Regions from separate parts of the Pseudomonas sp. PDM25 genome, predicted to be linked through region 1. Evidence: predicted binding sites of a transcription regulator. Region 1 holds the regulator's gene; each other region holds the start of a gene.

What was found. The regulator FliA, encoded in region 1, starts transcription of late flagellar genes. The targets are predictions, from matches to a motif close to CTAAAGTTTNNNNNNNNNNNGCCGNTAA.
Region 2: flgM (flagellar biosynthesis anti-sigma factor FlgM) is a predicted target of FliA. The motif match lies at 3,233-3,260, and genes of this name have one in related genera.
Region 3: KW848_RS12970 (methyl-accepting chemotaxis protein) is a predicted target of FliA. The motif match lies at 3,398-3,425, and genes of this name have one in related genera.
Region 4: KW848_RS02205 (methyl-accepting chemotaxis protein) is a predicted target of FliA. The motif match lies at 2,412-2,439, and genes of this name have one in related genera.

Annotation. Positions count from the first base shown of each region.
Region 1 covers NZ_JAHUWL010000003.1:526,351-533,942, forward strand. The annotation lists gene flhB (flagellar biosynthesis protein FlhB) at 1-657, shown strand, start outside; gene flhA (flagellar biosynthesis protein FlhA) at 894-3,023, shown strand; gene flhF (flagellar biosynthesis protein FlhF) at 3,035-4,363, shown strand; gene fleN (flagellar synthesis regulator FleN) at 4,478-5,308, shown strand; gene fliA (RNA polymerase sigma factor FliA) at 5,305-6,045, shown strand; gene KW848_RS07940 (chemotaxis response regulator CheY) at 6,213-6,584, shown strand; gene KW848_RS07945 (protein phosphatase CheZ) at 6,616-7,404, shown strand; gene KW848_RS07950 (chemotaxis protein CheA) at 7,419-7,592, shown strand, end outside.
Region 2 covers NZ_JAHUWL010000030.1:8,943-16,534, forward strand. The annotation lists gene KW848_RS30505 (MFS transporter) at 66-1,442, shown strand; gene KW848_RS30510 (flagellar brake protein) at 1,515-2,261, opposite strand; gene KW848_RS30515 (flagella synthesis protein FlgN) at 2,354-2,821, opposite strand; gene flgM (flagellar biosynthesis anti-sigma factor FlgM) at 2,870-3,196, opposite strand; gene flgA (flagellar basal body P-ring formation chaperone FlgA) at 3,365-4,126, opposite strand; gene KW848_RS30530 (chemotaxis protein CheV) at 4,209-5,141, shown strand; gene cheR (protein-glutamate O-methyltransferase CheR) at 5,188-6,015, shown strand; gene flgB (flagellar basal body rod protein FlgB) at 6,381-6,788, shown strand; gene flgC (flagellar basal body rod protein FlgC) at 6,792-7,235, shown strand; gene flgD (flagellar hook assembly protein FlgD) at 7,251-7,592, shown strand, end outside.
Region 3 covers NZ_JAHUWL010000006.1:139,429-147,020, reverse strand. The annotation lists gene KW848_RS12980 (helix-turn-helix domain-containing protein) at 1-703, opposite strand, end outside; gene KW848_RS12975 (SDR family NAD(P)-dependent oxidoreductase) at 919-1,683, shown strand; gene KW848_RS12970 (methyl-accepting chemotaxis protein) at 1,803-3,308, opposite strand; gene gabP (GABA permease) at 3,787-5,193, shown strand; gene KW848_RS12960 (GlxA family transcriptional regulator) at 5,305-6,396, shown strand; partial or broken gene KW848_RS12955 (PLP-dependent transferase) at 6,614-6,907, shown strand; gene KW848_RS12950 (DUF6555 family protein) at 7,093-7,341, opposite strand.
Region 4 covers NZ_JAHUWL010000001.1:567,259-574,850, reverse strand. The annotation lists gene pnuC (nicotinamide riboside transporter PnuC) at 1-387, opposite strand, end outside; gene KW848_RS02205 (methyl-accepting chemotaxis protein) at 650-2,284, opposite strand; gene KW848_RS02200 (undecaprenyl-diphosphate phosphatase) at 2,579-3,409, shown strand; gene KW848_RS02195 (DUF1294 domain-containing protein) at 3,406-3,834, shown strand; gene KW848_RS02190 (MmcQ/YjbR family DNA-binding protein) at 3,831-4,190, opposite strand; gene KW848_RS02185 (LysR substrate-binding domain-containing protein) at 4,187-5,095, opposite strand; gene KW848_RS02180 (FMN-dependent NADH-azoreductase) at 5,225-5,836, shown strand; gene KW848_RS02175 (dienelactone hydrolase) at 6,017-7,054, shown strand; gene KW848_RS02170 (MFS transporter) at 7,177-7,592, opposite strand, start outside.

The sequences.
Region 1 (7,592 bases):
TTGTCCGTCCTGCGTTCGGACATTGACGATCTGTTACGCATTGCCCATGAACCGCTGGAGCAGGCGATCATCCATAGCGTTCAGTTGGTGGGCTGGAGTACGTTGTGGATGGCTTGTGGGCTGATTCTGATTGCCGCGGTGGATGTCCCGGTGCAGCTTTACCAGAGCCACAAAAAATTGCTGATGACCAAGCAGGAAGTGCGCGACGAGCATAAGGATCAGGAAGGGCGCCCGGAGGTCAAGCAGCGGATTCGCCAGCTGCAGCGCGAAATGTCCCAGCGCCGGATGATGGCGGCGATCCCCGACGCCGATGTGGTCATCACCAACCCGACCCACTACGCCGTAGCGCTCAAGTACGATCCGGACAAGGGCGGGGCGCCGATGCTGATCGCCAAGGGCAGCGACTTCCTGGCCTTGAAGATCCGGGAAATCGCGGTGGCCAACGAAGTGCTGCTGCTTGAGTCGCCGGCACTGGCGCGTTCGATCTACTACTCCACTGAACTTGATCAGGAAATCCCTGGCGGGCTCTACCTTGCTGTCGCCCAGGTGCTCGCTTACGTCTACCAGATCCGCCAGCACCGCGCCGGCAAGGGTAAACGTCCGGATCCGCTCAAGGACGACCTGCCGATTCCGCCGGATTTGCGGCGCGATTCCTGATTTGCGCTGGCAATGCCGGCCTCTTCGCGAGCAAGCCCGCTCCCACATTTGATCTGCCGCATACACAAATCCAATGTGTGCGGGCTTGCTCGCGAAGGCGCCGGTTCAGACGCCACAAATCCCCCGAAAAAAACCTCTGTTTCAAACCCCTGTGAAAGTTGGAAGGCTTCTTGCAGTAGCGGCTCTGCGCCTGCTTCAGGCGTCAAAAAGTTTGCTTTAAGGGACGGGGAAAACCGGTGGATCGCTCTCAGTTACTCAACAGTGCTCGCACAAACGTTGCCGACTTAAGTCGAGGCAATCTGGGTGTGCCGTTGTTGCTGCTGGTCATGCTGGCGATGATGATGTTGCCGGTGCCGCCGTTCCTGCTGGACGTGTTCTTCACCTTCAACATTGCCTTGTCGATTGTCGTGTTGCTGGTCTGTGTTTACGCGTTGCGGCCGCTGGATTTCGCGGTGTTCCCGACCATCCTGCTGGTGGCGACCCTGTTGCGACTGGCGCTGAACGTGGCCTCCACGCGAGTGGTGATGCTCCACGGTCAGGACGGTCATGCCGCCGCGGGTAAGGTGATCCAGGCCTTCGGCGAGGTGGTGATCGGCGGTAACTACGTGGTCGGTATCGTCGTCTTCGCAATTTTGATGATCATCAACTTCGTCGTGGTGACCAAAGGTGCCGGGCGGATTTCCGAGGTGAGCGCGCGTTTCACCCTCGATGCGATGCCCGGTAAACAAATGGCCATCGACGCCGACTTGAACGCCGGCCTGATCGACCAGAACCAGGCCAAACTGCGGCGGATGGAAGTGGCCCAGGAAGCCGAGTTCTACGGTTCCATGGACGGTGCCAGCAAGTTCGTTCGCGGTGACGCCATTGCCGGCCTGCTGATTCTGTTCATCAACCTGATCGGCGGCATGGCGGTCGGTATCTTCCAGCACGGCATGTCCTTCGGCGATGCCGGTCGGGTGTACGCCTTGTTGACCATCGGTGACGGTTTGGTGGCGCAATTGCCATCACTGCTTTTATCGACAGCTGCCGCGATCATGGTGACCCGTGCTTCCGGTTCGGAAGACATGGGCAAGCAGATCAATCGCCAGATGTTCGCCTCGCCCAAAGCGTTGGCCGTGGCGGCGGGTTTGATGGCGGTGATGGGCCTCGTGCCGGGCATGCCGCACTTTTCCTTTCTCAGCATGGCAGCCCTGGCGGCGGGCGGTGCGTACCTGTTCTGGAAGAAGCAGAACGTGGTCAAGGTCCAGGCCTTGCAAGAGGTCAAGCGTCAGCAGGAGCTGCTGCCATCGCCGGCTCGCGCTCAGGAAACCAAGGAGCTTGGCTGGGATGACGTGACGCCGATCGACATGATCGGCCTGGAAGTCGGCTATCGGCTGATTCCGCTGGTGGACCGCAATCAGGGTGGTCAATTGCTGGCGCGGATCAAGGGTGTGCGCAAGAAGCTGTCCCAGGATCTGGGCTTCCTGATGCCGACGGTGCATATCCGTGACAACCTCGACCTGGCGCCGAGCGCCTACCGCCTGACCCTGATGGGGGTGATCCTGGCCGAAGCGGAGATTTACCCGGACCGCGAACTGGCAATCAACCCGGGCCAGGTCTACGGCACGCTCAACGGCATTACCGCCAAAGATCCGGCTTTCGGTCTGGAGGCGGTCTGGATCGAAATCAGCCAGCGTGCCCAGGCTCAATCCCTCGGTTACACCGTGGTCGATGCCAGTACGGTAGTGGCAACCCATTTGAACCAGATTTTGTACAAGCACTCGAGCGAGTTGATCGGTCACGAAGAAGTGCAGCAACTCATGCAATTGCTGGCTAAAAGCTCGCCAAAACTGGCCGAAGAGCTGGTGCCGGGCGTGGTGTCGCTGTCCCAGCTGCTCAAAGTATTGCAGGCGTTGTTGGCCGAACAGGTGCCAGTACGGGACATTCGCAGCATTGCCGAGGCCATCGCCAACAATGCCAGCAAGAGTCAAGATACTGCCGCGCTGGTGGCCGCGGTGCGCGTCGGTGTATCCCGCGCAATCGTCCAAAGCATTGTGGGGACTGACTCCGAGCTGCCAGTGATCACCCTGGAGCCAAGGTTGGAACAAATATTGCTCAATAGTCTTCAGAAGGCAGGACAAGGCTCGGAAGAGGGCGTTCTGCTGGAGCCAAGCATGGCTGAGAAACTGCAACGCTCGTTGATCGATGCGGCGCAGCGTCAGGAAATGCAAGGTCAACCGGTGATTCTGCTGGTAGCCGGTCCGGTTCGCGCGATGCTGTCGCGATTCGGCCGATTGGCAGTCCCGGGTTTGCATGTGTTGGCTTACCAGGAAATTCCTGACAACAAGCAAGTGACCATTGTTGCGACAGTAGGGCCCAACGGCTGAGGTAGTGGTTTATGCAAGTTAAGCGTTTTTTCGCCGCCGATATGCGTCAGGCCATGAAGCTGGTTCGTGATGAGCTGGGCGCTGATGCCGCCATCATTGGCAACCGCCGGATCGCTGGTGGTGTCGAGCTGACGGCTGCCCTGGATTACAAGTTGTCGGCGCTGGCTCCGCGCGTTCCGAACATGGAACTCGAAGACGAGCTGCGCAAGACCCAATCGCGGATCGTCACCGCCCAGGCCGAACTGAGCCTGCGCAGCGATGGCGAGAGCGATAAGTCCACCAATCGCCAATTGTTCGCCGGCCTGCCACTGACCGCCGCCGAGCCGCTGATCGAACCGACCTACACCGAACCCCGTCGTCCTGCACCGGCTGCGGCACCTGCCTCCGGCGGCGTCGACCCACGGGCGTTCGACTCGATGCGTTTCGAGCTCAACAGCCTGCGCGAACTGATGGAAGTGCAACTCGGCTCCCTGGCCTGGAATCAGCTGCAAGGCAGCCGTCCGGCCCAGGCCAATCTTTGGCGCCGCCTGCAACGCATCGGCCTGTCCGGCCCGTTGTCGCGCGATTTGCTGGCACTGATTACCGATATTGAAGAACCTCGTCAGGCCTGGCGCATGTTGCTGGCCCACCTGGCGCGGATGATCGCCACACCGGAAGTCGAGCCTCTGGAAGAGGGCGGCGTGATTGCCATGGTCGGCCCCGCCGGCATGGGCAAAACCACCACCCTGGCCAAACTCGCGGCCCGTTACGTGCTCAAGTACGGCGCGCAAAATATCGCGCTGGTCAGTATGGACAGCTACCGTATCGGTGCTCAGGAACAACTCAAGACGTTGGGCCGGATCCTCAATGTGTCGGTGACTCACGTCGATCCGGGGCAGTCACTGGTACAGGCGCTGGAGCCCTTGCTGCGCAAACGCGTGGTGCTGATCGATACTGCCGGCCTGCAGGCCAGCGATCCGGCGCTGCGCATGCAGCTCGAAAGCCTGGCCGGTCGTGGCATCAAATCGAAAAATTATCTGGTTTTGGCAACCACCAGCCAGAAACAGGTTCTAACCGCCGCTTATCACAGTTACAAGCGTTGTGGGCTGGCTGGCTGCATCCTGACTAAACTGGATGAAACGGCAAGTCTGGGCGAGGTGTTGAGCCTGGCCATCAGTCATGAATTGCCGGTGGCCTACCTGACCGATGGCCCGCGGATTCCGGATGATTTGCATCTCCCGCGTCGTCATCAGTTGGTCAGTCGCGCCGTAAGCGTGCAAATGCAAGAAGAACCCAGCGAAGAAGCCATGGCTGATATGTTCGCTGATATTTACCACAGCCCGACCAAGCAGGTCGGCTGAGGTACTAATGACAGTTTTTGTACCTACATCGATGGTCTGCCATGCATTGTTCCGTTTGTGAACGCGCAGCCAGTAATGTGGCCTCCGTCTAAGTAAGACAAGGTAAAGAAATTCATGGGCAGCATGCATCCCGTACAGGTGATCGCGGTGACCGGCGGCAAAGGTGGCGTCGGGAAGACTAACGTGTCAGTGAACTTGTCCCTGGCTCTAGCTGAGCTCGGTCGGCGCGTCATGCTGTTGGACGCCGATCTGGGGCTGGCGAACGTCGACGTCCTGCTGGGACTGACACCCAAACGTACTTTGGCCGACGTGATCGAAGGCCGCTGCGAGCTGCGCGACGTACTGTTGCAAGGCCCTGGCGGCATCCGCATCGTCCCGGCCGCGTCCGGCACACAGAGCATGGTTCATTTGAGCCCGGCCCAACACGCCGGCCTGATCCAGGCGTTCAGCGATATCGGCGACAACCTCGACGTGCTGGTGATCGACACCGCGGCGGGCATTGGTGACTCGGTCGTCAGCTTCGTCCGCGCAGCGCAAGAAGTCTTGCTGGTGGTTTGCGATGAGCCGACTTCCATCACTGACGCCTACGCACTGATCAAACTGTTGAACCGCGATTACGGCATGAACCGCTTCCGCGTCCTGGCCAACATGGCCCAGAGCCCGCAGGAAGGTCGCAACCTGTTCGCCAAGTTGACCAAGGTCACGGATCGCTTCCTCGACGTCGCCTTACAATACGTCGGTGCTGTGCCTTACGACGAAAGCGTGCGCAAGGCTGTGCAGAAGCAGCGCGCCGTCTACGAAGCCTTCCCGCGGTCCAAGTGTTCACTGGCGTTCAAGGCCATTGCACAGAAGGTCGATACCTGGCCGCTGCCTGCCAACCCGCGTGGGCACCTGGAGTTTTTCGTCGAGCGCCTCGTGCAACAAACCGCAGGACCGGTGCTATGACAGCCAGTGGCTACAACCTCTACAAGAAGTCGGCACGTGACGCGCAGTACGAGCTGATCGAGCGTTACGCGCCACTGGTTAAACGCATTGCCTACCACTTGCTGGCGCGTCTGCCGGCCAGTGTCCAGGTTGAAGATCTGATCCAGGCCGGGATGATCGGCCTGCTTGAAGTGTCAACCAAATACGACGCCAGCAAAGGCGCGAGTTTCGAGACGTACGCGGGCATACGAATCCGCGGCGCGATGCTCGACGAAGTACGCAAAGGGGACTGGGCGCCACGTTCGGTCCACCGCAATACCCGGATGGTCAGCGACGCCATTCGCTCGATTGAAGCTAAAACCGGCCGTGACGCTAAAGATCACGAGGTTGCGGCCGAACTCCAATTGAGTCTCGACGATTATTACGGGATTTTGAACGACACCCTGGGCAGCCGGTTATTCAGTTTCGACGATCTGTTGCAGGACGGCGAACACGAAGGGCTGCACGAGGATGGCGCCAGTGCACATCTGGAGCCGTCACGCGATCTGGAAGATGAACGCTTCCAGGCGGCGCTGGCGGACGCGATTGCCAATTTGCCGGAGCGTGAGCGACTGGTGTTGGCGCTGTACTACGACGAAGAGTTGAACCTCAAGGAAATCGGTGAGGTCCTGGGGGTCAGCGAATCTCGGGTCAGCCAGTTACACAGCCAGTGCGCGGCCCGTTTGCGGGGGCGTTTGGGGGAGTGGCGAGCGCGCTGAAGGCAGTGTGGGGACACTGCGAACGCGACTGGTGGGGTGTTGAACCGTACCGGTCCCGATCTGTTGTGCTCCAGACAGTCATCGAGTGCTTTGCCGGATTGATTGAAATGGCGCGTCCAGGTGCTGGGCGCGTTTAAGACTGCTTGGAGGTCGAATTGGACAAGAACATGAAAATCCTCATCGTTGATGACTTCTCAACGATGCGGCGGATCATTAAAAACCTGTTGCGTGACCTTGGGTTCACCAACACGGTCGAGGCCGACGATGGCACTACTGCCATTCCGGTGCTCAACAGCGGCAGCATCGACTTTCTGGTAACAGACTGGAACATGCCTGGCATGACCGGTATCGACCTGCTGCGCCACGTGCGTGCCGATGAAAAGCTCAAGCACCTGCCGGTGCTGATGGTGACCGCTGAAGCCAAGCGCGAGCAGATCATCGAGGCAGCCCAGGCCGGTGTTAACGGCTATGTGGTCAAGCCCTTCACGGCCCAGGCGTTAAAAGAAAAAATCGAGAAGATTTTCGAACGCATCGGTTGATGTGCGAAGCCACTGCGCCACGGGGGGAGCTATGGAGCATTACGAGTCTTCACAGGGCGATTTCGAATCGACTCTGAAAAAACACGCGGTCGAACTGGTCGAAAGCCTTGAAAAAGGCAGGTTCGGCGACGCTGTGCAATTGATCCATGAGCTCAATCAGACCCGTGACCGTGGCCTGTATCAAGAGGTGGGCAAGCTCACTCGCGAGCTGCATAGCGCGATCGTCAATTTCCAGATTGACCCGAACATGCCGCAAGCCGAGGAAGTCTCGCAGATCACGGACGCCACCGAGCGTCTGGGTTATGTGGTCAAGCTGACCGAGGCTGCTGCCAACCGCACCATGGACCTGGTGGAAAACGCCACGCCGCTGGTCAACGGCCTGAGCAACGAAGCCCAGGCCTTGAGCACCGACTGGGGACGGTTCATGCGTCGCGAAGTCGGGGCTGAAGAGTTCCGCGAGCTGGCTCGGCGAGTCGACGGTTTCCTGACACGCAGCAGCGAAGACAATCGCGTTGTGTCGAGCAACCTCAACGACATTCTGCTCGCTCAGGATTACCAGGACCTCACCGGTCAGGTGATCAAGCGTGTGACCCAATTGGTCACCGAAGTTGAAAGCAACCTGCTCAAGCTCGTGCTTATGGCCAGTCAGGTGGACCGCTTTGCGGGCATCGAACATGACCGTGAAGCGATGCTGGCAGAAAAAGATCCGCAAAAACATCTCTCTCAGGGTGAAGGTCCGCAGATTCATGCCGATAAAAGAGAAGACGTTGTGTCCGGTCAGGACGATGTAGACGATTTGCTTTCCAGCCTTGGATTCTAGGAGCACCCCTACACATGAGCTTCGGCGCCGATGAAGAGATCCTTCAGGATTTCCTGGTTGAGGCCGGCGAGATTCTAGAGCAACTGTCCGAACAGCTGGTCGAGCTTGAAAGCCGACCTGATGATGCGGACTTGCTCAATGCAATTTTTCGCGGTTTTCACACTGTAAAAGGAGGCGCCGGCTTCCTC
Region 2 (7,592 bases), on a different contig from region 1:
GTCGACATCAGGCTATCGTTTGTCGGTAGCCTGAAACTCACTGCAAGGAGCCGCTCGGAACGCCGATGCGCCAAATCTGGAAACCCTTTCGAGCGCTTTATTTTGCCTCGCTGATGATGTTGATCGGCTCTGGCCTGTTGAGTACTTACCTGGCCTTGCGCCTGGCGGCCGACCACGTCGACAGCCTGTGGGTCGGTGCGTTGATGGCAGCCAACTATTGCGGCCTGGTGCTGGGTGGCAAGATCGGCCACCGGTTGATCGCCCGGGTCGGGCATATTCGCGCCTATTCGGCCTGCGCCGGGATTGTCGGTGCGGCGGTGCTGGGCCATGGCCTGGTGGACTGGTTGCCGGCCTGGATCTTCCTGCGGGTCATCGTCGGCCTCGGCATGATGTGCCAATACATGGTCATCGAAAGCTGGCTCAATGAGCAGGCTGAAGCCACGCAGCGGGGGACGGTATTCAGCGGCTACATGATCGCCTCGTATCTGGGGCTGGTGCTGGGTCAATTGATTCTGGTCATGCACCCGGGCCTGGGTCTTGAGCTGCTGATGCTGGTCGCCTTGTGCTTCGCGCTGTGCCTGGTGCCGGTGGCCCTGACTCGGCGGATTCACCCGGCGCCGTTGCACCCGGCACCGATGGAGCCGCGGTTCTTCATCAAGCGCGTGCCGCAGTCGTTGAGCACGGTGCTGGGGGCAGGGCTGATCATCGGTTCGTTCTACGGTCTGGCTCCGCTGTATGCCTCACAGCAGGGATTGTCCACGGAGCAGGTCGGTCTGTTCATGGGTAGCTGCATTTTTGCCGGGTTGCTGGTGCAATGGCCGTTGGGCTGGCTGTCCGACCGTTATGACCGGGCGTTGTTGATCCGCTGTTTTGCGCTGGTCCTGGCGCTTACCGCGTTGCCGCTGGCAATCATGCAACAGGTACCGCTGGAGATTTTGTTTATCACCGGGTTCTGCTGTTCGCTGGTGATGTTCTGCCTGTATCCGTTGGCGGTGGCATTCTCCAACGACCACGTCGAGGGCGATCGCCGGGTGTCCCTGACGGCGATGCTGTTGGTGACCTACGGTGTCGGCGCCAGTATCGGGCCGCTGGTGGCCGGGGTGCTGATGAAGCTGTTCGGCAGCCACATGCTCTATGCCTTCTTCAGTTTCTTCGCGTTGGTACTGGTGTGGCGGATTCGCCCGAAAGCGGTGACCAACCTGCATGTGGTGGACGATGCACCGCTGCATCACGTCGCCATGCCGGACAGTATGTCGAGTTCGCCACTGGTGGCTTGCCTTGACCCGCGGGTCGATGAGCAAGTTGTCCAGGAGCAGATGCAGAACCCGATCAACCCTGAGCCGGACCCGGAACCTGAACCTGAATCAGGGCCCGAAACCGATCCGACACCCGAAGACCCTGATGCACCTCGCGAGCAAAGTTTTACCGAGGCCAGGCCATAACGCATAAAAACAACGCATAAAAAAACGGGCAGTCACCGCAAGGGACTGCCCGTTTTCTATTGAAGCGTCTTATTACATGTCGTCTTTGTCGAAGCGCCGCGCTTCGCGCTGAAGCTGATAGACGAACCGCTCGACCTGCCGCTGCACCAGCCCGCTCATGTTGTGAAAGCGTACGCCGGCGAAGGTGGTGGAGATCCTTTCTTCGAAGTGCAGGTAACGCAGCTCGACCGGTGCCGTCATGTTGCCAAAGGGCAGGGCGGCGATGAAGCGGTCATACACCTGGCCCAGTTGCAGGCTGGCGGTGATGTCGCCTTCGAAGCGCAACTTGCAGCCGGTGGCGGAGATGTCCAAGAGCTTGCCGCTGATCGGCGACTTGAGCTTTTCACCGCCCAGATCGACGTTGACCAGTTGTGCCAGCTTCAATGCTGCGCGGAATGCATTGCGACGCTGGTGGTAAACCACCTGGGCGGGCAGGGCGCCACGGTAGCAGCGACCGCCAGCGGATTCGTCGATGGTCAACGGGCCGTTGCTTTCCCAGGCAATACGCACGCCGTCGTGAAAGCCTTCGACCTTGAACGGTTCGCCGGCGAGCAGGAAGCGTTCACCATCGCGGGGAATCATTTCGTCCAGGGCCATCATGTTGCTGTCACGGTCAATGTCCACCAGATAACTCTGGAAGCGCTGGCTGCGCTCATGGAACGTGATGATCAGCGGGTCATGGCTGTCTTGCAGCTGGCGCAGGGTGCCGGAGATCTCCAACGGCGTGGTGAGCACCTTGGGTGGCTGCGGAGCATCTTCCGCGCTTAAGGCATTGAACACGGTTCATCCATCTCCAGGCAAAATATGACTACGGCTGGCCAGCATATTGCCAGCATGTTGCGCGTCTTGATAGTGCGCGCTTTTCGGCAGGCTCAAGCCTGACTGAGCGGGCGTGGCTTCGCAAGCATGGAGGTTGATCCGCGCGCATCGTAGAGCGCTGGCGGCTCGCCGCCGTTGAGGATTTTCAACTGATTGGCCGTCGCGGCCTGTTGCACCAGAATCGACTGGCCATTCTTGACGTTGATCGCCTGGCACTGAGCCAGAAGATCGGTCAATACGTCGCTCTGCTCCAATAGCTGATCACCAATGCTCGAATGGCTGGCAAGTTGCTCCAGGCCATTGTGATTGGTCGGCAGGTTGAGGCTGGCGAGGATTTCACTGCGCTTGCGGCCATGCTGATCGAGCAAAATGATCAATGCCTGTTTCTGCGCCAGAATCTCTTCGAGCAGTGGCATGTCACGACCGTGCAAGGCGAGGGACTCGGTTTGCAGTAACTCCAGCAAGTGCTGTGCCGGAGCAAAATCGTCGGTGATCAGTTGCAGTAAATTAGTGTCGTGCATGGCTGGCCTTGGGTTTTAAGCGTCCAAAAGCCTGGCGCAGGCCTTGGCCTAGCGCTGGGCTTCGAAGTTGAGCAGTTTGCTGGCTACACGGTTGCTGTCGACTTTGTAGCTGCCATCGGCAATCGCTGCTTTCAACTCGGCCACGCGGGCGTTGTCGACGGCAGGCTGATCGCGCAGCTTGTCAGTGACCTTCTGCAACTGTTGAGCCTCATCGCTGAGATGTACCGATTCCCCGCTTTTGACGGTACTGGCCTGTTCGGCCGGGGTATTCAGCGGTGCGGGCTTGCCGGCTTCGGCGGTTTCCTTCGCGGTGCTGGTACGTGTACTGCCGGTAAGTGACGAGGAACTGTTTAAACGACTGAAATCGATAACCATGACAAAAAACCTCTGGGTATTTGGACGCTTGCCATGTTTTCGGCCATACCCGGAAAAACTTTAGGCCCAATTATCAATGAGCTTGCGCGCGTCAACGCTTGCCCTGCATAGGGCACAGTCTAGGGAACAGTCGAGTGGCGCGCCACATCTTCACAAACAGAGAGTTCTCTACATCGCTACTTCCACTTGGCCGGGCGCGATGACTTGCGCCTTGATGACCCGCTGGGAGTTGAGGTTTTTCACCCGGATCTGTTCGCGCAAGCCGCCGTTGGACAGCGCTTCACCCGGCATGCGTACGCTCAGCGTTCCACTGCGGGCGGTAATCACCACCTGGTCGCCCTTGCTGATGACTTCTGCCTGTTCCATGTGCACCTGGGTCATGACCTGATCGGCGACCATTGGTCGGGTAAGTTTCTGCCCGATCGCCTGGTCGACGGAAGTCAGGTAACCCTGGCTGATCAGGCTGATGTCACGCTCGCGCAGGGTCACATCCTGGGGCTCGACGATACCGGCGCGTCGCAGCGGGCGGGTGGTGGTGACAATGTCGCGAAACAGGCGCACTTGAGCGGGTACGAAGACCGTCCAGGGCGAAGCGCCCTCGCAGCGAACCTTGACCGTAACCCGGCCCAGGGGCGTGGCGGGGCTCTCCAGGGACGCTGTCAATTCCTTGTCGCACATGGGCATGCGCAGCCGCGGATCGAGCTGCTTGACCTCGATTTCGTAGCGGCCTTCCGTTTGACTGGTGGCCAGATAGTCTTCTACGGTGAATTCAAGAAAGCCCTGGGTGACGCCGATAAGCATGTCAGGCAAGGTAACCGCGTCAGCAAGGGCAGGGCAGCCAGCGTTGAACAGGCAGACGGCCGACACCGCGCAAAGCAATTTGCGGGCGTTTGATGTCAGGCGTCGGAAAAATGTCGTTTCTGTGTTCATAAGAGTTAAAAAGCAAGCGCCGTGCCGTTTAGTGATGAATGCGCGTCGCAACACACTTAAGCGTTGGTGTAGGAGTCTGTGCATGGCTGGTGTAATGGATGCGGTAAACCAGCGCACGCAACTGGTAGGGCAGAATCGCCTTGAGCTGTTGTTGTTCCGTCTCGACGGCCAGCAGCTGTATGGGATCAACGTGTTCAAGGTTCGGGAGGTGCTGCAATGCCCCAAACTGACGCTGATGCCAAAATCCAGTCCTGTCGTGTGCGGTGTGGCAAATATTCGGGGGGCGACCATTCCGATTCTTGATCTGGCGATGGCGACCGGCTCCGGTGCGCTGAAAGATCAAAGCAATCCCTTCGTGATCATCACGGAGTACAACACCAAGACCCAGGGTTTCCTGGTGCGGTCAGTGGAACGCATCGTCAACATGAATTGGGAGGAGATTCATCCGCCACCCAAGGGCACGGGACGCGATCATTACCTGACGGCTGTGACTCGGGTCGACAATCAGTTAGTCGAAATCATCGACGTCGAGAAAGTGCTGGCAGAAGTGGCGCCGACACCGGAAGCGATTTCCGTCGGCGTGGTGGATGTAGAAACCCAGCACAAGGCGCTCTCTTTGCGAGTACTGACGGTCGATGACTCGTCGGTGGCGCGCAAGCAGGTGACCCGTTGCCTGCAGACGGTCGGTGTCGAAGTGGTGGCGTTGAACGACGGTCGGCAAGCGCTGGATTACCTGCGCAAGCTGGTCGACGAGGGCAAGAAGCCGGAAGAAGAGTTCCTGATGATGATTTCCGACATCGAGATGCCGGAGATGGACGGGTACACCCTCACGGCCGAGATCCGCAACGACCCGCGCATGCAAAAGCTTCACATCATCCTGCATACTTCGTTGTCGGGTGTATTCAATCAGGCGATGGTCAAGAAGGTCGGTGCCGATGACTTCCTTGCCAAATTCCGTCCTGATGACCTGGCATCCCGGGTAGTCAGCCGGATCAAAGCAGCAGACATCAGCTAGGGGCCTTTTGCCCCTAACGATTAATACGATTTAAGAGGCGGTATCTTTGTCTACGGGTAATTTGGATTTCGAACAGTTCCGGGTCTTCCTGGAAAAAGCCTGTGGCATTTTGCTCGGTGAAAACAAGCAATACCTGGTCTCGAGCCGTCTCAACAAACTGATGGAACAGCAAGGCATCAAGTCCCTGGGTGAGCTGGTCCAGCGCATCCAGACCCAGCCGCGCAGCGGTTTGCGCGAGATGGTGGTGGATGCCATGACCACTAACGAAACCCTGTGGTTTCGTGACACCTATCCGTTTGAAGTCTTGAAGAACAAGGTGCTGCCCGCAGCGATCAAGGCCGCCCCTGGCCAGCGTCTGCGGATCTGGTCGGCGGCCTGTTCGTCGGGTCAGGAACCGTATTCGCTGTCGATGTCGATCGATGAGTTCGAGCGCGTGAACATGGGCCAGTTGAAGATGGGCGTGCAGATCGTTGCCACCGATCTGTCCGGCACCATGCTGACCAACTGCAAGACCGGCGAATACGACAGCCTGGCCATCGGCCGTGGCCTGTCGCCCGAGCGCCTTCAACGTTACTTCGACCCAAAAGGGCCGGGACGCTGGGCCATCAAGGCACCGATCAAGAGCCGGGTGGAGTTTCGCTCGTTCAACCTGCTGGACAGCTACGCGGCGCTGGGCAAGTTTGACATCGTGTTCTGCCGCAACGTGCTGATCTACTTCTCCGCCGAGGTGAAGAAGGACATCCTGTTGCGCATTCACAGCACGTTGAAGCCGGGCGGTTATCTGTTCCTCGGTGCTTCCGAGGCGCTGAACGGTTTGCCGGATCATTACCAGATGGTCCAGTGCAGCCCGGGGATCATTTACCAGGCGAAGTGATTCGTTGGCGTCATCAAAAAACGGGAGTCCTCAGGGGCTCCCGTTTTTTTTGCCTGATGATTTTCCCGGCACCACCACGATCCAATGTGGGAGCGGGCTTGCTCGCGAAGGCGTCGTGTCAGTCGACATCAGCTTTGACTGGCACACCGCTTTCGCGAGCAAGCCCGCTCCCACAGGGTCAGGTGGTGTTCTTTCTACCGTGATAAGCGGCAGAAAAGCGGCAGGCGGCGGAAATCGGTTGCCGCTTTTCTGGCATTGCCACATTGCCACTGCCCGCAAAGCCCCGGTTTATGGGCTTTTTTGAATTGGCACGACGCTTGCTTTGTCCCTGTTACGAAAAATCAGGTCACCCGAAGGTTTCCGACATGAGCATCAGCTTCGATAAAGCGCTCGGTATCCACGAACAAGCCCTGGGCTTCCGCGCCCAGCGTGCCGAAGTCCTGGCCAACAACATCGCCAACGCCGACACCCCGAACTACAAGGCTCGGGATCTGGACTTCTCCAAAGTGCTCGCCGCACAGAACGAGAAGACCAAGAGCGGATCTTTCGCCTTGAACATGACCAACAGCCGTCATATCGAAGCCGAAGGTCTGGGCAATGGCGACGAGTCGTTGATGTATCGCACGCCGATGCAACCGTCGATCGACCAGAACACCGTGGACGCACAGCTGGAACAGTCGAACTACGCGGAAAACGCGGTCAACTTCCAGGCCAGCTTCACCCTGCTCAACAGCAAATTCAAAGGGCTGGTATCAGCCCTTCGTGGAGAGTAAGTCATGTCTCTAGCCAGTGTTTTCAACATTGCCGGTAGCGGCATGAGTGCTCAGACCACTCGCCTGAACACCGTCGCCAGTAACATCGCCAACGCCGAGACCGTCTCGTCGAGCATCGACCAGACCTACCGTGCACGGCACCCGGTATTCGCCACCATGTTCCAGGGCGGGCAGAGCGGCGGCAGCGATTCGCTGTTCCAGAACCAGGACGCCGCCGGTCAAGGCGTGCAAGTGCTGGGCGTGGTCGAAGACCAGAGCAACCTTGAGGCGCGCTACGAGCCGAACCATCCGGCGGCCGACGCCAAGGGCTACGTCTACTACCCGAACGTCAACGTGGTGGAAGAAATGGCTGACATGATTTCCGCGAGCCGTTCGTTCCAGACCAACGCCGAAATGATGAACACCGCCAAAACCATGATGCAGAAGGTCCTGACCCTCGGTCAGTGATAAGGGGCGACTCAGATGAGTGTTACTGATACCACCAGTAGTTTGAGCCTCAAGGACATCCTGGCCAACTCCTCGATCAAGACCAGCGCCAGTGCCGACGGCCTGGCGTCGGCGACGAACAGCGCCACCGGCAAAAAAGCCCTGGGCAAGGACGCGTTCCTGCAGTTGCTGGTAACGCAACTGAAAAACCAGAACCCGCTGGAGCCGCAAGACAACGGTGCGTTCGTCGCCCAGTTGGCGCAGTTCAGTAGCCTGGAAGGCATCACCACGCTCAACGACACCGTCAGCGGCCTGGCGAGCAATTACAACTCGTCCCAGGCATTGCAGGCGTCGTCGCTGGTCGGGCGTTCGGTCATT
Region 3 (7,592 bases), on a different contig from region 1:
AATGCGCAAGGCGGAAGTCATCGGCCAGGTGCTCGTTCATCGCATCGATGACGCGGCGCAGCTTGTACGCTTGTAGTACGTTGCTGCGCCGGGTAGTGGTGTGCGGATCGAGATAACGGCGTATCAGATGAACGGTCAGCGCCTGAGCCAGGCTGTGTATGAACAACAGGCTGGGATTACGCTCCTCGATCAGCTCGAAGCGCAGCTGATTAAGCATGAAATTTACCCGCTCATCCTGGGCACCGGAGATATCGAGGAAGTTCACCGCAACGGTGTGCTCGCCCAGAAGGTCACGGACAGCCTGGTCGATCAGTGGAAGGCCGAGATACAGATGCATCACTTCGAAGGTGTCGCACCCCATCGTCTGCCAACGCATCTCATAGGGCTCGCTTGTGTTGGTGAGAAAGAAGTCGCCAGCCTGCACATTGACGGCTTTCCATGCCCCATCGAGCGAGCGTTCCTCGACCCTGGCCGTTCCTGCCAGGACCAATACCAGCAGAGGCTCCACCACGGCGGGCACCAGTATCGGCTCGACGGTGCTGTGATGGCTGAACACCTGCACCATCACATCCTGCATCTGCGTGAGCAGCGGCAACACTTGCGGTGTGCCCGGCAGATGATGCGGCATCGATTCGGCCGTGATGCGCTGAGCATCGATCGGTTTCAGGACTTCATTTTCGGGCTGGGGCACAGGAGGCTCCATTGAAACACCCTCAGATGGGGGCTGGCATCAATAGAATACCGTAGCCTCGGCTTCCATCAGACGCTTTAACGTTGGCGCAAAACTCCGACAGCTTCGGCAAGCCTGCGAAAGCCCAACCCTCCCCATTGCGAGACAGTGAAGCCGTCGATAACGACGGCGCCTCACAGGCGCTGAGCCGCCGAATATCTCGTCGGCTTGCAAGGCAGGAGAGCACCATGACTGAGATCAATCACAGCATTCCCAACGAAGTCGAAGGCAAGGTCGCGCTGGTCACCGGCGCCGCCAGTGGCATCGGCAAGGCTATCGCATTGTTGCTGCACGCGCGTGGCGCCAAGGTCATTGCTGAAGACCGCAATCCCTGCGTCGAAGAACTCGCCCGCCCCGGGTTAGTGCCACTGGTGGCCGATATCACCGAAGACGGCGTCGCCGAGCGCGCAGTCGGTTTGGCCGTCGAGAAGTTCGGTCGGCTGGACATACTGGTCAACAACGCCGGGATCATCATCAATAAGTTAGTCATCGACATGACCCGCGCAGACTGGGAGCGCATCCAGGCGGTCAACGTAACCGCGGCCTTCCTGCATTGCCGCGAAGCGGTCAAGGCGATGATGCCCAACAAATCGGGAGCTATCGTCAACATAGCCTCTTACGCATCCTATTTCGCATTCCCAACCATTGCCGCTTACACCGCTTCCAAAGGGGCATTGGCCCAGTTGACCCGCACGCTGGCGCTCGAGGCGATTGAGCATGGCATTCGAGTCAATGCTATCGGCGTCGGCGACGTGGTGACCAACATCCTCAACGACGTGGTTGACGACGGCCCTGGCTTTTTGGCCCAGCACGGTGAAGCAGCCCCCATTGGTCGTGCCGCGCAGCCCGAGGAAATCGCCGAAGTTGTGGCATTTCTCGCCTCGGACCGCGCGAGCTTCATCGTCGGCTCCGTGGTCATGGCCGACGGCGGCATGACCGTCACCGCCGGTTGATCAACTGACCCGGCATTTAGCGTTTTGAGCGCCTTGCCAAAACTTATTGGAAAGTAGTTGATCAGGCGCCTGAACTGTAAAGCCCGCAGGAGCGGGCTTTTTTTAAGAAAGTTGATGGGTTATCGGTTAAATCGCTCGACCAATGAATACTGGGTTTGAGCGGTCTGGGTTAATTCCTTGCTCAGCTCCGCCGAATGCCTGGCTTGTTCAGATGTTTGGTCCGCCAGATTAGCAATGGTCGTGATATTGCGACTGATTTCCTCGGCCACGGCGGTTTGCTCTTCGGTCGCAGCGGCAATCTGGGTCGTCATGTCTGTGATGTTCGCGACGGCCTCACTGATACCGACTAATGCCTTGTCTGCCTCAAGCACCCACGCCACGCCTTCTTCGGCCTGTCGCTGTCCGTTTTCCATGGTTTTAACCGCGTTGCTGGATGAGACCTGCAACTTGGAAATCAGGTTATGGATTTGGATCGTGGACTGAGTCGTGCGCTGGGCCAGCTGACGCACTTCATCAGCGACGACCGCGAAGCCTCGACCCATGTCGCCCGCGCGCGCGGCTTCGATGGCTGCGTTCAGCGCGAGCAGGTTAGTCTGATCGGCAATGCCTTTGATGACATCCACCACCGTCCCGATTTCATGGCTGTCCTTGGCTAACTGCGCCACTGTCAGCCCTGTCTCGCCCACCACGACGGAGAGGCGCTGAATGGCTTCTCGAGTGTCTCGGGCCACCTCGCGTCCACGTCCGGTCAGCACATTGGCTTCTTGAGTGGCGTCGGCAGTACGCTGGACGTGGCTGGCGACTTCCTGGGTGGTGGCCGCCATTTGATTGACTGCGGCCGACACCTGCTCGGTCTCGACCCGTTGGCGGTCCAGTCCACGAGAGCTATCGGCGGCGAGGCCATCGGATCTCCCCGCCAGACTGGTCAGTTGCTCTGCCGTGTCTTGCAGCCGAGTGAGGCAGGTCTTGAGCCGAGACGCCTGACTGACAAATGCCGTTTCAAGGCGTGCCTGAGGACCGCGTTCATCGCTGTACATTTTGGCCAGCAACGAGTCGGAGGTTGAGGCCTCAGCCATTTCCAATAGATGCAGCGCCCCTCGGTTTTGTCTGCGGGACACAAGCAACCCGATGGGAATCGATACCCCGACGGCCAAAATGAAAGCCTCAGGCGCGCTGAGGAACATGCCGCCCAGCGTCCCCACCAATCCGATCGTCACAACAGGCAACCAGGCGAGTAGGGCGGGTTGCCATTGATCGCTGCCGGGGACGGCTGATTTTCCAAGAGTGATGCGTTTATAGAGAGCTTCGGCGCGGCGGATCTGCTCGGCCGTCGGCTTGACCCTGACCGATTCATAGCCAACGACCTCACGACCTTCGAAAATCGGCGTGACGTAGGCGTTGACCCAGTAGTGGTCGCCGTTTTTGGAGCGGTTCTTGACGATGCCCATCCACGGCTTGCCTTGCTTCAGCGCGCCCCACATATGGGCAAAGATGGCGGAGGGTACGTCGGGGTGACGAACGATGTTTTGAGGCGCGCCGATCAGGTCGGACTTGTTGAAACCGCTGATATCAACAAAGGCGTCATTGCAGTACGTGATGACACCTCGTGCATCCGTTGTCGAGATGAGTTTTTGTTGAGGTCCAAGGGCAACCTCGCGCTGCGTAACCGGTTGGTTGTTTCTCATCTGTATTGCTCCTATGCCCTAATCTAGAGGCATCGGCAGCAATGAGTGAAAGATTAAGAAGTAATTCCCAAAGGACAGGTTGTACGTCGGAAAAGAAGATGTGGGGCCTTAAAGTCTACTTCCGGCGGTCAATTTATCGGTTGGATGAGGGATCTCTTCTTGAAGGCCAGAGACCCTACGCACTGATGCATGTCGAAATCAGACTCGCACGTGGCGCGCTCAGGCTACTTGCGTGGATGAGTGGGCGCGTAAGGTGGCGTGTCATTTCATGTCAGTGTGCAGTTGCGTTGACTGATGGGGAATGCTCCAAAGCGCTGAGGTTCGCCGCTTTCGATAAGGGGCAACAGGAAGAAATGATGATCGCCTGACCCTCAGTCAGCACGCGCTAACGTCGATCACCAGAGAACAAAAAAAAACAATGAATAGCCTGAACTCCAAAGATTCGAACGGTCAGTTGGCACAGGGTTTCAAGCCGCGACACGTCACCATGCTTTCCATCGCGGGGATTATCGGCGCAGGCTTGTTTGTTGGGTCGGGACATGCCATCGCTGCTGCCGGTCCGGCGGTATTGCTGGCTTATCTGTGCTCCGGCCTGTTGGTCGTATTGGTCATGCGCATGCTGGGCGAAATGGCAGTGGCCAACCCGGACACCGGTTCTTTCTCAACCTATGCCGATCAGGCGATCGGGCGTTGGGCCGGCTTCACCATCGGCTGGCTCTATTGGTGGTTCTGGGTGCTGGTGATACCCATCGAGGCGCTCGCAGCCGGGCATGTCATGAATCAATGGTTCCCGCAGATCGACACCTGGTTGTTTGCCTTGCTGTCGATCATCCTGTTGGTCGTGACCAACCTGTTCAGCGTGTCCAAATACGGCGAGTTCGAATTCTGGTTTGCGATGGCCAAGGTCGTGGCGATCATCGGCTTTATCGGTCTTGGTTTTGCGGTGTTGATGGGTTGGATTCCCGAGCGGGAAGCCAGCGGGTTGAGTCGACTCATGGAGGAACATGGCGGGTTTGCGCCCAATGGCTTGTCAGCGGTCGTAGGTGCTTTCATCACCATCATGTTCAGCTTCATCGGTACAGAAGCGGTAACCATTGCTGCCGCCGAATCCAGCAATCCTGCGCAGAACATTGCCAAAGCCACACGTTCGGTGATCTGGCGCATTGGGGTGTTCTACCTGCTGTCCATTTTCGTGGTCATTTCCGTGGTGCCCTGGAATGATCCATTGCTGGCGTCGGTGGGCTCGTACCAGCGAGCGCTGGAACTGATGAACATTCCCCACGCCAAGTTACTGGTGGATGTGGTGGTATTGATTGCCGTGGCCAGTTGCATGAACTCGTCGATCTATATTTCCTCGCGCATGCTGTTCTCGCTGGGCAAGCGCGGTGATGCACCGGAGCCGCTGAAGGTGACGTCGTCGGCGGGCGTGCCGAGAGCTGCGGTGATCGCCAGCACCATACTGGGTGCCGGCGTGACTTTGTTCAGCTATTTCATGCCTGCCGGACTGTTCCAGTTTCTGCTCGCCAGTTCCGGCGCCATCGCCTTGCTGGTGTACCTGGTTATCGCCGTGTCGCAATTGCGCATGCGCAAGATTCTGCGTCGGCAGAACGTCACGTTAACCTTCAAGATGTGGCTGTTTCCCTGGCTCACCTGGTTGGTCATCGTGTTCATCTGCGCTGCGTTGGCGGTGATGATGGTGACCCCCGAGCACCGTATGGAGGTTTCTTCGACCATCGGCCTGGCGCTGGTGATTTCCTTTATCGGCCTTGTGACTACGCGTCACCATGGTCAGCCGCAGCGGGCGGTGTCGGCGGAAAGTGCATAGCAGCCATCCAGCGTAAACCTGCTGGCGACCTCATCAGTGCTCGAGCAGTGGCGAGGCGGCAAAAGCCGCCTGCGCCACGGGCCACTACCGTCACTGCGAGAATAATCTTCGATGGCATACGACACCTCCAAGGCCGCTCCTCCTCAAACTATCGGTTTCTTGCTGCTGGACCAATTCACGTTGATCTCGCTGGCGTCTGCAGTAGAGCCTCTACGCATGGCCAATCAGTTGACCGGTCAAGAGCTCTATCGTTGGCATACCTTGAGTTTGGGGGGAGAGCAGGTCTGGGCAAGCGACGGCATGCCGATCACTCCGGACACCTCGATCATTAACGCACCGATGCTTGATACCGTGATCGTCTGCGGTGGCATTGGCATTCAAAGCGCTGTGACCCGGGAGCACGTAACCTGGTTGCGAGCCCTGGCGCGACGTTCGAAGCGGATCGGCGGCGTGTGCACTGGCAGTTGGGCCTTGGCCAAGGCGGGCCTGCTCGATGGCTTTGATTGCAGTGTGCACTGGGAATTTCTGGCCGCCATGCAGGAAGCTTTCCCGCTAGTGAACCTCAGCTCCAGTTTATTCACCCTCGACCGAGATCGCTTCACCAGCTCTGGTGGAACCGCGCCAATGGACATGATGCTGCACCTGATCAGTCGTGATCACGGTCATGAGCTATCAGCGGCCATCTCCGAAATGTTCGTCTACGAGCGAATCCGCAACGAGCAGGATCACCAACGAGTGCCCCTCAAGCACATGCTCGGTACCCATCAACCAAAGTTGCAGGAAGTCGTCGCCTTGATGGAGGCCAATCTGGAAGAGCCGATTGATCTGGACGAGCTGGCAAATTATGTCGGCTTGTCACGTCGACAGCTTGAGCGGTTGTTTCAGAAATACCTACATTCCTCGCCTTCGCGGTATTACCTCAAACTGCGCCTGATTCGCGCACGTCAGTTGCTCAAGCAAACGCCGATCTCCATCGTAGAGTTGTCGGTGGTGTGTGGCTTTGTGTCCACGCCCCATTTTTCCAAGTGCTATCGCGAGTGTTTCGGCATTCCACCCAGCGACGAGCGCCTGGTGGCGGAATCGCAACCGCTAGTGACAGCAAGAACGATTGCGCAGGCATTGCCATTGGCAAGGCCGATGAGCTTGCTGGATCAGGCACGTGATGAGTCAACCTTCGCAAGTATCAAAATTTTGAAATCCTGAATAATACGGGGTGATCTTTTCGACTTCGGGACCGCCGATTCAGCGTGGCGCGACTGTATCTGGCGACCCCTTCAAAAGCTCTTTCATATCGATCATCCATTAAAAAAACCACCCCTTAGCCCCAGATAACATGATTTTTCACACGCTCAAGCCTTCCCTATAGTCATCGCAAGCCCAATCGGAACACATCTGTGTTTCATCGATGCGAGATAGATTTATGGATGACAAGACAAAACCCGGCCATAGCCAGGGTGCTGGTTTGGGGACGCGAGTGGTTTGGGGAGGGGAGCAAGTTCAGCATCCCTACAACGCTACCCAAACTCCCATCGTAGTCAGTGCCGCCTACGGTTACCAAGACATCGATGAATGGTATGACGTGGCATTGGGTAAAGAACCGGGCTTCATTTACAGCCGCATGAGCAACCCTACGGTCTCTGTCCTGGAAGACAAACTCTGCGAGCTTGAAAGCGCAGAGTCGGCTGTCGCGTTCAGTACCGGGATGGCCGCAATCATTCGGGCACGCAAATCAGACCGGATGGCGAGCGCCGTCCAGCATCCGATTCGCCTGCCGATCTATCTCGAGGATTAGGCACTTCGTAAAAGGTCGAATGAAAGACGGGAGGTCTGAACTGACCTCCCGTTTTTTTATCTGTTCTTATTACGGTCATCGCGATGACCGCTGACCGTTCATAAAGACTAAATATCCGTCCAATCCAGCGCTGCGGACTCGCGCCATTTCACATCAGTGACCCCGTATCGCTCAGCCTGGGGTTTGGATACGACTTTAAGCGGCGGTTTCCCGGGTCTGGGAATAGGTGCCAATCCGGCATCACAACTCGCCCAATGCCAGGCATCCGCATTGCACATTGTCTTTGCCCTGATGATGAAGGACCTCGGCTCTCCATGGAGCTTGTACTCGATGATGAAGAGATCGGTGCGGTTCATGAGACCCCTCCTTATGTTCATAGACAAAGGAGTGAGCGCGTCAAGAAAAATTCAAAGTGTTTGGCAGCCCCTCTGAAGCGTTTGAATCGGGTATTTTTTTCCGTGCAGCGCCGATTACTGGTCGCCTACGCCATGGAACAACCTACTCGCAAGTTGCTGATGGAAACGGCGCAATAGCCTTGTGATCAATAGCGATGCCTACCCTGTAGCAGCTGCGTTGTGGCGAGGGGATTTATCCCCGTTCGGCTGCG
Region 4 (7,592 bases), on a different contig from region 1:
TAACTGCGCCACCAGGCTGAAGCCAGTGAGTGCCGCATCGAGCCAGGGTTGTGCGGCATCGGTCCAGTTCGCCATTGCAGCGCCCAGCAACAGACTGCCGACCGCGCCAATGATCAGACCGATAGCAACCGATTTACCGTCGAGCAGGCTGACCTGCCGACCTTGGTGTGCGTCACCCGCATGTGTCCACTGCCACCAGCCATAGAGCTGCAATGCGGCGTAGATCACCTGCAGGAGCATGTCCGAGTAGAGCTTCACCTCAAAAAAGATCCAGCTATAAAGCAGCACCATGACCAGACCGATCGGCCAGCACCAGGGGTTCTGTTTGACCGTCAACCAGACGGCAATGACACCGAGGGCAGCGGCAAACAGTTCAAGCCCGGACATGGAGGTACCTTGGGAAAATCGAAGAGGGTGCGGATTGTAACGGCAGGCGCTGCCAAGTAGAACCGGCGTACACACACACACTGTGTAGCAGCTGCCGAGCCCGTGGCGAGGGGATTTATCCCCGTTGGGCTGCGAAGCGGCCCCTGTTTTTCCAGCCACACCGCGTCCAATGGATTACGACGGCTTCGCCGCCGAACGGGGCGGTGCGACGTTTCGCTAAATCCCCTCGCCACGGGCTCGGCAGCTGCTACAGGGACTGTCGTTACACCCGGAACTGCTTGAGCAGCCCGTTCAACTGCTCACTCAATTCCTTCAGGTGAACGCTGGCCACGCTCGACTGTTCAGCCGCCAGCGCCGTGCTGTGGGACAAACCGGCGGCCTGGGTGACGTTCTGGTTGATGTCCTCGACCACATGCGCCTGTTGCAAGGTCGCGCTGGCGATGGAGGCGTTCAACCCGTTGAGGTTGCGCAGCGCCTGGGCAATGGCATTCAGGCTTGCGCCGGCCAGGCCGGCCTGCTCGATGGTCAACTGCGATGCACGGCTGCTGTCGCCGATCACTTTGACCGCTGCTTCGGAGTGGCTTTGCAGGCGTTCGATCATCGACTGGATCTCGGCCGTGGACTTCTGGGTGCGCTGGGCCAGCAATCGCACTTCATCGGCCACCACCGCAAAACCGCGACCTTGCTCGCCGGCCCGGGCGGCTTCGATGGCCGCGTTGAGGGCCAGCAGGTTGGTTTGCTCGGCGATGGAACGGATGACTTCGAGAACGCTGCCGATCTGCGTGCTTTCGGCGGCCAGAGTACGAATGACTTCCACCGCTTGATCGATGGTGGAGGACAGCTTGTCGATCTGTTGCAGGCTGCCATCGATGTTGACCTGACCTTGCTGCGCCTGAGACTCGGCATCGCGCATTTCGCTGGCGGCGTGCTCGGCGTTTTTCGCGACGTCGTGCACGCCATACGTCACTTCATTGATTGCTGTGGCCACCAGTTCCATTTGCTGGGATTGTTGCTGACTGCGTTGCTGGGCCTGGGCGGCGTCGTTGCCCAGTTCACTGGACGACTGGCCCAGGGCACTGGCGGATACTTGCAGTTCTTTGATCACCAATCTCAGCTTGGCGGTGAAGGCGTTGAAGTGGCGTGCCAGTTCCGTGACTTCATCCTGGCCATGGGTATCGAGGCTGTGGGTCAAGTCGCTTTCGCCGCTGGCGATGTTGGCCATGGCATTCACGGTTTCCTGCAGTGGACGCACGATGCTGCGGGCAATCAGGATGACCAGCAGCACCATGATCAGGGCAATCACCAGCCCCACGAACGAGGCCTTCCACACCTGGCCATAGAACTCGGCCTGCATGTCATCGATGTACACGCCCGAACCGATCACCCAACCCCAGGGCTCGAAGAGTTTGATGTAGGAGGTTTTCTCTACCGGCGCGCTGGCGCCCGGTTTCGGCCAGCGATAGTCGACGGTGCCGGCACCCTTGGTCTTGGCGACGGCGACCATTTCGTTAAACAGGGCAAAACCGTCGGGGTCGCGGATCGCCGAGAGGTTCTGGCCATCGAGTTTCGGGTTGGCCGGGTGCATGATCATCACCGGCGTCAGGTCATTGATCCAGAAGTAGTCATTCTGGTCATAGCGCAGGCCGCGAACGGCGCTCAGTGCCTGCTTCTGTGCGGCGTCGCGGGTGAGGGTGCCGGCAGTTTCGAGGTCGTGGTAATAGGTCAGAATGCCGCTGGCGGTTTGCACCACATGCTGGGTTTTCTGAGCCTTGGCGTGGTACAGGTCATCGTGAATCTGCTTGAGCATCAAGACGCCCAACGTCAATAGCATCAGGACGGCCACGATCAAGATGAGCCACAAACGTCGGCTGATCGACATACTGCGCAAGCTGTTCATAACGCTGTCACTCCGGTTTCTTTTTCTTGTAATAAATGATCGCCAGCATCCAACCACACTTTGCCAATCAGTCATATCCGACCCAAGTCCAATAACGCGGCAGCGTTAATCAGACTTGTCTGATAGGATTTCGGCCCCGCATGGAAAAACCTGAATCCCAGTCGATTTTTCACGGAATTTTTATGGTTTCGTCTGGATTCTATGCGCGCGGCGCAGCAGCGACGCTGACCGCAGTCAACGTTCTGAAAAAATATTAACGGGGCATGCCGTGGCGCATTGCTTCTTGGGGGATTGATGGATCTTTGGACTGCCTTTTCGGCATTGATTCTTGGGGTTGTAGAAGGACTGACGGAGTTTTTGCCGATTTCCAGTACCGGCCACCAGATCATCGTGGCTGACCTGCTCAACTTCGGTGGCGAGCGGGCCATCGCTTTCAACATTATTATTCAGCTGGGGGCGATTCTGGCGGTGGTGTGGGAGTTCCGCCGCAAGATCATCGATGTGGTGACCGGTTTGCCAACGCAGCCCGGCGCTCGCCGCTTTACTGCAAACCTGTTGATTGCTTTCATGCCGGCCGTGGTATTGGGGGTGATTTTTTCCAATTTGATCCACGAGTACCTGTTCAACCCGATCACCGTTGCGACGGCGTTGGTTGTGGGCGGGATCATCATGTTGTGGGCCGAAAAGCGTCAGCATGAAGTGCATGCCGAAACCGTTGATGAGATCACGTGGAAAGACGCCCTGAAAGTCGGCTTCGCCCAGTGCCTGGCGATGATTCCCGGGACCTCACGCTCCGGCTCGACGATCATTGGTGGCTTGTTGTTCGGGCTGTCGCGCAAGACCGCTACCGAGTTCTCGTTCTTTCTGGCGATGCCGACCATGGTCGCTGCGGCGGTTTACTCGGGCTTCAAATACCGCCACCTGTTCGTCCCGTCGGATTTTCCGGTGTTCGCCATCGGCTTCGTCACGGCGTTCATCTTCGCGATGATTGCCGTCAGAGCCTTGCTCGTGTTCATCGGCAGCCATAGCTATGCGGCGTTTGCCTGGTATCGCATCGCGTTCGGCCTGGTCATCCTGGCCACCTGGCAGTTCGGCTGGGTTGACTGGACTGCGGTCAAGCCATGAATGACGCCAGTGCGCGCAACAACCCCGGACGCAAGCCCGCAGGAGAGGTTCGCAATCTCCAGCTGAAACTGTTGGTGTTTGCGCTCCTGTGCGCGCTGCCGTTGTTTGGCTCGATGTCGTTGTGGCTGCGTGGGGTTTCGGTGATTCCCCTGGCTGCGTACGGGGTCGTCAGCCTGCTGGCGTTCTTGCTGTACTGGAGCGACAAGCGCAAGGCGCGCGCCGACCATTGGCGCACACCGGAGAACGTGTTGCATGCGGTGGAACTCGCCGGAGGCTGGCCGGGCGCCTTACTGGCCCAGCAGCTGTTTCGGCACAAGACGCGCAAGCTCTCGTTTCAGTTGGTGTTCTGGATCATCGTGCTGATGCATCAGGTGTTCTGGATCGACCAGCTGTTTCTCGGCGCCCATCTGTTCGCGCTGCTTTAAAGCAGCAGTCCGACCTGGGTGCGCTTGGGCAACTTGCTCACCACCAATTGATGGGAACGCTGCAACAAGCCTTGCAGCTCTTCAGGGCCCAACGGGTAGGGCGTTTCCATGATGATCCACTGAGCTCGCGCCAGATACGGCGCCGGGCGGATTCCCGGGCGGTCGCAATGACCGAGAAACACGTCCTTGTCGACCTTGAAGGCCAGGGATTCGCCCCGCAGATTCTGCAAGGCGAACATCTTGTTCCCGGCAATCGAAAACACCCGCACGCCACCCCACTTGTAGTCTTCCCGCGCACCCGGCAGCGCGAGACAGAATTGCGCGACATCCTCTTCGCTCATACGTCCAGCCTTCATATCAGTCGGTCCCCGCAGGCATTGAATGATTCGATCAAATGGTCGAGCCAGGCGCGTACGGCCGGCATCACCCCGCGCCGATGAGGGTAGACCGCTTGCAGCCAGCCGCCAGGCAACGACCAGTCGGGCAGCAGCTGCACCAGCGTGCCGTTTTCCAGTTCCTGCTCGCAATACATCATCGGCAGCATGGTAAAACCCTGGCCGGCGAGGGTGCAGGCCTTGCGCACGATAAAGTCATCGATGCCCAATCGCGCCTCGAGGGTGAGATCGCAGCTTTTGCCCTGTTGGTCGAGCATGCGGATATGCACCAGGCGATCGGCTTCCAGGGCGCCGAGCACGGGCAGGTTTTTCAAGTCTTCGGGGTGGTTGATTTCACGGCCGTGCAAAAATCCGGGGCTGGCGACCATCGCCATCTGCGCCTGGCGCAAACGTCGGGTGACCAACAGCGGATCCTCATCGCCCAACTCACGCACCCGCAGCGCCACATCGACGCCCTCGGTCACCAGGTCGACGCGGCGGTTGAGCAACATGACCTCCAGTTGAACATGAGGATATTTCTCAAGGAAATCGCTGATCACTGTCGGCAGAATTTCGTGGGCCAGCCCGACGGGGCAAGACACCCGCAAACGCCCGCGAGGTTCACTCGACATGCTGGCGACGGCTTCATCGGCCATCTCGGCTTCCAGCAGCATTGCCTGACAGTGCCGCAAGTAACGTTCACCCACGGCGGTCAGCTTCAGTTGTCGGGTGGTGCGTTGCAGCAGGCGCGCGCCAAGGCGTTCTTCCAGTTCGGCAATGCGCCGCGACAACCGCGACTTGGGAATTCCGAGCAAACGCCCGGCTGCGGCAAAGCCATCGGCTTCAACCACCTTGGCGAAGTAGTAGAGATCATTGAGGTCTTGCATGGTGGACGCTCGATTGTTCTATCAGTGGGACGAACTATCGCATTGTTGCCGACTAATCAGCTATTAGTTTCGTCTGTAGGATTCTCCCCATCAGATCGCCTCGTGGCGATCCTCACCTGGAGATCCCACATGAAACTGCTGCATATCGATTCGAGCATTCTTGGTGACAACTCGGCTTCCCGTCAGCTGAGTAGCGAAGTCGTTAAAGCCTGGCAAACCGCCGAGCCGACGGCCGTGGTGACCTACCGCGACCTGGCCGCCGATGCCATCAGCCATTTCTCCGCCACGACCCTGGTTGCCGCCGGCACCACCGCTGAACTGCGCAACGCCGCGCAGCAACACGAAGCCGAGCTGAGTGCCACCACCCTGGCCGAATTCCTCGCCGCCGATGCCGTGGTGATTGCAGCTCCGATGTACAACTTCACCATCCCGACCCAACTCAAGGCCTGGATCGACCGCATCGCCGTTGCCGGTCAGACCTTCCGTTACACCGAAGCCGGTCCTGAAGGCCTGTGCGGTGGCAAGAAAGTCGTCATCGTTTCGACTTCCGGCGGTCTGCATGCGGGTCAGGCGACTGGCGTTGCTCACGAAGAGTACTTGAAGGTGCTGTTCGGCTTCATCGGTATCACCGACATCGAGTTCGTCCGCGCCCATGGCCTTGCCTATGGTGACGAAGTCCGCACCAAAGCCATGAGCGACGCTCACACGCAAATCAGCGAGCAGTTGTTCGCCGCCGCGTAAGGTGTGTGTAAAGAAAATCAAACAGCTCGGGCAATACCCAAAAAACTCTGTATTCTGATCACGCAAGTGTCAGATACGGAGTTTTTTGTTTCTGGCTATTTCGGAATTTCATTAAATAGTGGCCCGGGTTATGCAATCGAGGGTTACCGTCTCCGGTCCAGTAACAAGGTGGGGCATCCCATGGTGCGTCTTTGTGCAATTTTACTGATTTGCCTGCTCAGCAGCCTGAACTCAGTGCACGCCGCGCCTGCGCCGCATCCTCACTGGAGCGTCGGCTTCCATGAGATGAGTTTTCTTGACCCTCTGGATTTGCAGCCGATGCGCGCCATCGCCTTCTACCCCTCCAGCGAGAAGGAACACTCCAGCATCCTCGAGGGCTACACGGTCGAAGCGGGCGAAGACACCCGAGTTGCCATCGGTCGTTTCCCGATGCTGATGCTGTCCCACGGCAACATCGGAACCCCGCTGGCCTTGCACGACCTCGCCACGTCGCTGGCACGCAAAGGGTTTGTGGTGGTGGCGGTGATCCATCCCGGTGACAACTCCAAAGACCATAGCCGCCTTGGTACGTTGAGTAACCTTTACGGTCGGCCCATCCAGATTTCCGAAGCCATTACCGCGACACTGGGCGACCGAATGCTCGCGCCCTTCGTCAATGCCGATCAGGTCGGTGTGATCGGTTATTCGGCGGGCGGGGAGACGGCGCTGATTCTGTCCGGCGCGACACCGGACCTGGACCGTCTGCGCCGCTACTGTCAGGAACGCCCGGACGACCGCGATGCCTGCAACACCCAAGGCGAATTGATTGCTGACCGTGATGACTTGCAGCCGGTGGCTGACCCGCGGGTTCGCGCCTTGCTGCTCATGGCGCCACTGAGCCTGAAGTTTGGCCGTCATACCCTGGCCGATGTGCATGTGCCGGTGCTGCTCTACAGCGGCGACGGCGACAAACTGGTGGCGTTCGACAAGAATGCCGCCGCCCTGGCGCGCAAACTGCCGATCGCACCGGACTTCAAGTTGCTGGTCGGGGCAGGGCACTTCGTGTTCCTGGCGCCTTGCAACGAAGAGCAGATCATCGCCATGCCGGCGCTGTGTACCGATGCCGATGGCGTCGATCGCAAAGACATTCATCGCAACATGATTTCCGAAGCCGGGCGTTTCTTCTCTCATGCGCTGGGCAAACCGACCCGGGCCGGAATGCAGACCGCCGATCAATAAATAATGTGGGAGCGGGCTTGCTCGCGAAAGCGGTGGTTCAGTTGACATTAATACTGACTGATACACCGCCTTCGCGAGCAAGTCGGATCGCCGCACCGCCGCTCCCACAGTGGGTTGCGGTGTCAGGCCATTGCGCGGCGTTTCAGTAACAAGGTCAAGCCGAGGCCAGTCACCGACAACAACGCCGCGCTGAAGAATATCCACGTGTACCCCAGATTCAACGCCACGGCGCCCATCAACGGCCCGGCAATCGCCAAGGCCAGATCGAAAAACACTGCGTAAGCACTCAATCCCGCCCCGCGACTGGAATTGGGCACTTGCTTGATCGCTTCGACCCCCAACGCCGGATAGACCAGTGACAGACCGAATCCGGTCAGGCCTGCGCCAATCAGCGCATAACCGGTCGAAGGCGCGAGCCACAGTAACACCAGGCCCGCCGTCTCAATGCTCATGCAGGCAATGGCCGAGGTGAACCCACCGAAACGGCTGATGCTGGAGATGAACAACAATCGCGCCAGGATGAAACACACGCCGAACA